Regions from separate parts of the Tardiphaga sp. 709 genome, predicted to be linked through region 2. Evidence: predicted binding sites of a transcription regulator. Region 2 holds the regulator's gene; each other region holds the start of a gene.
The links. Region 2 encodes HrcA, which represses chaperone genes, less so after heat shock. Its sites were predicted from a motif close to GTTAGCACTCNCNNNNNGNGAGTGCTAAC; they were not measured.

Region 1 (2,266 bases), 1.2 Mb from region 2:
GTCAGCACCGGTGGATAGATCAGGATGCCCCAGGTCAGGATCTGGGTGAATGCCAGCACAAGGACCGCGCGGCCCGGTCCGAAAACAAGGTCGCGCAATCGGTGCATGGGTTCACGTCTTCAAGGGAGTGGCGGGGCCCGCCTTACGCCTCAGGTCAGGCCTTGTCAGGTCAGGCCTTGTCAGGTCAGGCCTTGGGTGCGCAACGGACATAGACCATGTTGCCGTAGCGAACCGCAGCGTCCTTGTCGATGAAGCGCGTGACCAGAATCCGACCGTCGAAGGAGACGATCTCGCGATCCTTCTCGCCACCGGCGGGACCGGGCGGGCCGATATAGTTCTTGCCGCTCGGCGAGCCCTTGAGGCGCAATTCCTGCGGCGTCGCCTCGTCGGCGAGATGCATGATGACCCCGCCAGTGGCGCCCTGGCCGATGATATAGGGCTGCTTGCACTGGCCGCGCGCGGCATTCTCGGTGCGAACGCGATCGTTGGGATTCATGTAGGACGCCAGACCCCAGCGGCCGACGAGTTCTTCCGAGCGGATCGAGGCTGGCAGTTCCGGCGCCGGCGGGGGCTCCGGCGGCGGTGTCGGCTGCGAGTTCCCAAAGCTGAACCCGCCCAATCCACCAGACGTGCCGCACCCGCCCAATGACAGCGCCAAAGTTGAAACGATCGCCAGATGGGCAACCGTGCGGGCGTAGCGTGACCTGATCATATTATCCCCTAGAGCAAATTCCCCGGCTGCCCGTCCCGGCAGCCAAGCGCAAAACACCTGACGGCGCAATGAGGTCGGCAGAATTACGCCGACTCTCCATTATGGTTTCCAGATCATCCTATATTGGCCTCACCAAGGCCTTAAGGCCTCGCTTGACTCAAAAAGCGTCTGGCCATATTTCCCGGACGCTCAATTAGCACTCCCGGAGCGCGATTGCTAAGGGAATGAGCCGGCCGCCCCCGAGCGTTCCGGCTGGATTCCCGCCCGCCTCCGAGATGGCAACGAAATCGCAAACCCTAAAGGGACACTCCCATGGCCAAGACCAAATTCCGCCCGCTGCACGACCGCGTCGTCGTCAAGCGCATCGTCGCCGACGAGAAGACCAAGGGCGGCATCATCATCCCGGACAGCGCCAAGGAAAAGCCGTCTGAAGGCGAAGTCGTCGGCGTGGGCCCTGGCGGCCGCGACGAAGCGGGCAAGCTGATCCCGATCGACATCAAGGTCGGCGACAAGGTTCTGTTCGGCAAGTGGTCGGGCACCGAGATCAAACTCGACGGCGAAGAACTCCTCATCATGAAGGAGTCGGACATCATGGGCGTGATCGCCTAAGCGACTCGCTTCAGCCTCCCCACACGCCGTCATCACCGGGCTTGTCCCGGTGATCCACGTCTAGGCCGCAAGCTCGGCAAGGCGTGGATGGCCGGGACAAGCCCGGCCATGACGGAGCTTTAAACTTCCCAAATTGGAGCACCATCAACATGGCAGCCAAAGACGTTAAATTCTCCGGAGACGCGCGCGATCGCATGCTGCGCGGCGTCGACATTCTCGCCAACGCCGTCAAGGTCACGCTCGGTCCGAAGGGCCGCAATGTCGTGATCGAGAAGTCGTTCGGCGCTCCGCGCATCACCAAGGACGGCGTCACCGTCGCCAAGGAGATCGAGCTCGAGGACAAGTTCGAGAACATGGGCGCGCAGATGCTGCGCGAAGTTGCCTCGAAGACCAACGACACCGCAGGCGACGGTACCACCACCGCCACCGTGCTGGCCCAGGCCATCGTCCGTGAAGGCGCCAAGTCGGTTGCTGCCGGCATGAACCCGATGGACCTCAAGCGCGGCATCGATATCGCCGTCGCCGCCGTCATCAAGGACATCACCAAGCGCGCCAAGCCGGTTGCGTCTTCGGCTGAAGTCGCTCAGGTCGGCACCATCTCCGCCAACGGCGACGCCGCCATCGGCAAGATGATCGCCCAGGCAATGCAGAAGGTCGGCAACGAAGGCGTCATCACGGTTGAAGAGAACAAGTCGCTCGAGACCGAAGTCGACATCGTCGAGGGCATGAAGTTCGATCGCGGCTACCTGTCGCCCTACTTCGTCACCAATGCCGAGAAGATGACCGCCGAGCTCGAGGACGTGTACGTCCTGCTCGTCGAGAAGAAGATCTCCAGCCTGCAGGCCATGCTGCCGGTGCTCGAAGCCGTGGTGCAGTCGGGCAAACCGCTGCTGATCATCGCTGAAGACGTCGAAGGCGAAGCGCTCGCCACCCTCGTCGTCAACC
Region 2 (2,266 bases):
GGGCAGCATGCCGTATTCGGCGGTGACCCAGCCGCGGCCCTGGCCCTTGAGCCATGGCGGCAGGCGCTCTTCCAGCGTGGCGGTTACCAGCACATGGGTGTCGCCGAATTTCACCATGCAGGAGCCTTCGGCATATTTGACCACGCCGCGTTCCAGCGACACGGCGCGCAGTTCATCGGGCGCACGACGGCTTGGCCGCATGAGAAAATCCTTCCAAATGTCCAGAGAAAGCCTGTTCGCGGTGCTTTTAGGGGCCACGGAGCGCAGCGGCAAGGGCAGGGCAGGTTCCACAACCGCAATGGTGCTTGTATCCGGCCCGCCGGAGCGACAGATTAGATCCTCAAGGAGTACCCTGTGGTCCATCACGATCCGATCGGCCTGATTTCGCCGCATGCCGGGCTCGCCCAGCTCAATGAGCGATCGCGTGAGATCTTCCGGCAGATCGTCGAGAGCTATCTCGCCACCGGCGAACCCGTGGGTTCCCGCAACATCTCGCGCCTGATCACGGTTCCGCTGTCGCCGGCCTCGGTTCGCAACGTGATGTCGGACCTGGAGCAGCTCGGCCTCATCTATGCGCCGCATACGTCAGCAGGACGGCTTCCGACCGAACTCGGACTGCGGTTTTTCGTCGATGCCTTGATGCAGGTCGGTGACCTCACCGAGCCGGAGCGGCAGTCGATCCAGCAGCAATTATCCTCCGTGGGGCGCTCGCAGACCGTGGAGGCGGCGCTCGGCGAGGCGCTGACGCAGCTGTCCGGGCTAACCCGCGCGGCGGCGGTGGTTCTGACCGCCAAGTCCAATGTGCGGCTAAAACACATCGAATTCGTCCGTCTGGAACCCGAAAAGGCGCTGGTCGTGCTGGTCGCCGAGGATGGCCAGGTCGAAAACCGCGTGCTGACCCTGCCGCCGGGGGTGCCGTCGTCGGCGCTGAACGAGGCGTCGAACTTCCTCAATGCCCGGATTCGCGGCCGCACGCTGGCTGAGGCCCGGTTGGAACTGGAAACGGCACTGACCCAGAACCAGATCGAGCTCGATCAACTGACCCAGAAGGTGATTGCCGCCGGCATTGCCAGCTGGTCGGGTGGCGAGAAGGACGATCGGCAGCTGATCGTGCGCGGCCAGGCCAATCTGCTCGAGGATCTCCATGCGCTGGAGGATCTTGAACGCGTTCGCCTCCTGTTCGACGATCTCGAAGCCAAGCGCGAGGTGATCGACCTTCTCGGTCGGGCGGAGACGGCCGAAGGTGTCCGCATCTTCATCGGCTCGGAAAACAAACTGTTCTCGCTGTCCGGCTCGTCCACGATCATTGCGCCCTACAGCGATGGCGCCGGCCATATTGTCGGCGTTCTCGGTGTCATCGGCCCGACCCGGCTGAACTATGCGCGGGTGATCCCGATGGTAGATTACGCGGCGCGCATCGTCAGCCGCATGCTCGGCGGCTGACGATCGGCCGAATCCGGCCGGTTGCGCTTGATTTTCGGCGCTCAAACCCCGATATCCCGCTCAGCAATCCCACCATTTTGGCGTGTTTTTGAGAAGGCAGCGTGATGACTGATTCCAATGGGCAGAACGACAATCAGGACAAGACGGCAGCGGCCGCCGATCCGGTGGTCTCCAAGCCCTACATCATGCCGGACGATCCGGAACCGAATTCGGTCGAGGCCCTGACCAAGGAAGCTGCGGACGCGCGCGACAAGATGCTGCGCACGCTGGCGGAGATGGAAAATCTGCGCAAGCGGACCCAGAAGGAAGTCGCCGACGGACGCACCTATGCGATCGCCAATTTCGCGCGCGAAGTGCTCGATATCGCCGACAGCCTGCAGCGCGCCCTCGATGCCGTGCCTGCCGACACCAAGGCCGCCGCCGATCCGGGCCTGAAGGCGCTGCTCGAAGGCGTGGAACTCACCGAGCGCTCGCTGCTCAACACGCTGGAAAAGAACGGCGTGAAGAAGTTCGATCCGTCCGGCGAGAAGTTCGATCCGAATTTCCAGCAAGCCATGTACGAAGTGCCGGATGCCTCGGTGCCTGCGGGAACCGTGGTTCAGGTCGTGCAGGCCGGTTATACCATTGGCGAGCGCGTGCTGCGCCCGGCGCTGGTTGGCGTATCGAAGGGTGGGGCCAAGGCGGCACCTGCTGCATCGGAGTAACAGCGCCTCTGGCTGTCATCACCCGCGAAAGCGGGTGAGCCAGTACACGCTGGTCTCAGTGAGTGATCACAAGCGCCGGTCTTACTGGGTCGCCCGAACCCAGCGCGCAGTTGTGCGCT
Region 3 (2,266 bases), 2.4 Mb from region 2:
GAGGAGAGCTTCTTCTCGTTGATCAGGATGTAGGCGTCGTCGAATTCAACGCGCATCTTGTCGGCGTTGGTGACGAAGTAGGGCGAAATGTAGCCGCGGTCGAACTGCATGCCTTCGACGACGTCGAGTTCGGTTTCGAGCGACTTGGCTTCTTCAACGGTGATGACGCCTTCGTTGCCAACCTTCTTCATCGCGTCTGCGAGGAACTTGCCGATTTCCGCATCGCCGTTCGCCGAGATGGTGCCGACCTGGGCGATTTCGTCGTTCGAGGTGACCTTCTTGGAGTTCTTGACGAGGTCAGCAACCACGGCTTCCACAGCCAGGTCGATGCCGCGCTTCAGATCCATCGGGTTCATGCCGGCAGCAACCGACTTGGCGCCTTCACGGACGATTGCCTGGGCGAGCACGGTAGCAGTGGTGGTGCCGTCGCCGGCTGCGTCGGCCGACTTCGAGGCCACTTCGCGCACCATCTGGGCGCCCATGTTCTCGAACTTGTCGTCGAGCTCGATTTCCTTGGCGACGGTGACGCCGTCCTTGGTGATGCGGGGCGCGCCGAACGACTTGTCGATGACGACGTTGCGGCCCTTCGGACCGAGCGTCACCTTCACGGCGTTGGCGAGAATGTCGACGCCGCGCAGCATCTTGTCGCGGGCATCAACGCCGAATTTCACTTCTTTAGCTGACATGTTTTGCTTCCTTGAAAATCAGGATGGGTGGGGAAAAGGCGCTTAAGCGGCCTTCTTCTTGGCGGGAGCGGCACCTTCGAGGACGCCCATGATGTCGCTTTCCTTCATGATCAGCAGGTCCTGACCATCGATCTTGACCTCGGTGCCCGACCACTTGCCGAACAGCACGCGCTCGCCGACCTTCAGATCGATCGGGATCAGCTTGCCGGCTTCGTCGCGGCCGCCCGGGCCGACGGAGACGATCTCGCCCTGGGAGGGCTTCTCTTTGGCGCTATCCGGAATGATGATGCCGCCAGCGGACTTCTCTTCGGCGTCGATACGCTTGACCACAACGCGATCGTGAAGCGGACGGAATTTCATGCAGTCCTCCTAAGTTTCTGTAGATGCTTGAGAAATTTAAATTGGCAGTCTGAGCCAACAAGTGCCAGCGCAGCTGGTCCGGACATAGGCCGAACGTTCCCCACCGGCAAGGGTCTGTATCAAATATTTTGGCACTCAAATATGACGGGTGCCAGAATTGGTTAAAATCCTCCGATACCGGCCATCGAATGCGTTAGCATTCGCGGTAAGCTGCTGCTAACGCTCGACTTTCAACTCATTATTAAACTTTTAAGCTTGTGATGAAGACGTTGCTTGCGTCACATTTCATGCATCGTGTTGTCATGGGCGAAGTGGAAGCCGGTTCGCTGCAGTCAGCACGGTCACAGGAGAGCAGAGCGAAGTTCGACGTCAAACCGGAATCCACTTAGCCGAATGCGCTCTGTCCATGGAGGTTGAACATGGTCTCGAGAAATGCAGCTTCTGACGATTTCAGAAAGCAGGTGCTTGGCTACGGACTGACGACGGCGCAGATCCTCTACCGCATGCCCGATCACCCCTCGCTGCTGCAGACCTATGTCTGGCAGAACTATGATCTGTTTCCGAAGTTTCCCGCGCTGAAGGATTTCCTGGATTTCTGGCAAGAGAAGCTCGATGGCCCGCTCTTTGCGGTAACCGTCGCGCATTCGAAACTGATCAAGCCAGCCGAGCTTCGTGCAGTGGATGGCGTCTTCCGGTTGCACTAGTCCGCGCCCCTCAACGCGCCGGATGAATTGCCGCTGTGCTGAACTACAGCTAGGTTCCCAGACGCGCTGGCCGTTTGTTAGGCATTGCGCCGGGTGGGAAACACGACATGGCGAAGCTGAAGCGAACGTCAAAGAGCGCGGCGAAAACGGCTGCGACGAAGAAGCCTGCGACACAGGCAGTAGCGAAAGCGGCAAAGCTCTCTGTTGGTAAGCCGGCCAAGGCGAGCACAAAAGCTGTCGCCAAGACCGCGGCGAAACCCGGCCCGCGCCGCAAGCAACGCGTCGCGATCAGCCACTATCAGGAAGAAGCATTTCTCGGCGACGGCCTGCGCGCTTATGCGAAGTATCGCGATCTCGGCGTCGCCGCTGCGACCGGAGGTTTGGCACACGCGCATGTCATCCGGCTGATCGGACCTTGCGATCCGAAAGAGGTCTCCAAACTTCACTATCACGATGCCGAGTTTCAGCTGGTCTATGTGCTGAACGGCTGGGTGAAGACTTACATGGAGGGCGAGG

Region 1: a site for HrcA is predicted at 905-933, ahead of RSO67_RS23345 (co-chaperone GroES). Genes of this name have one in related genera too.
Region 3: a site for HrcA is predicted at 1,174-1,202, ahead of RSO67_RS06740 (co-chaperone GroES). Genes of this name have one in related genera too.

Annotation. Positions count from the first base shown of each region.
Region 1 covers NZ_CP135529.1:4,815,416-4,817,681, reverse strand. The annotation lists gene RSO67_RS23355 (MFS transporter) at 1-107, opposite strand, end outside; gene RSO67_RS23350 (hypothetical protein) at 185-712, opposite strand; gene RSO67_RS23345 (co-chaperone GroES) at 1,025-1,321, shown strand; gene groL (chaperonin GroEL) at 1,471-2,266, shown strand, end outside.
Region 2 covers NZ_CP135529.1:3,658,491-3,660,756, forward strand. The annotation lists gene rph (ribonuclease PH) at 1-201, opposite strand, end outside; gene hrcA (heat-inducible transcriptional repressor HrcA) at 355-1,443, shown strand; gene grpE (nucleotide exchange factor GrpE) at 1,548-2,147, shown strand.
Region 3 covers NZ_CP135529.1:1,280,491-1,282,756, reverse strand. The annotation lists gene groL (chaperonin GroEL) at 1-686, opposite strand, end outside; gene RSO67_RS06740 (co-chaperone GroES) at 729-1,046, opposite strand; gene RSO67_RS06735 (usg protein) at 1,466-1,750, shown strand; gene RSO67_RS06730 (cupin domain-containing protein) at 1,858-2,266, shown strand, end outside.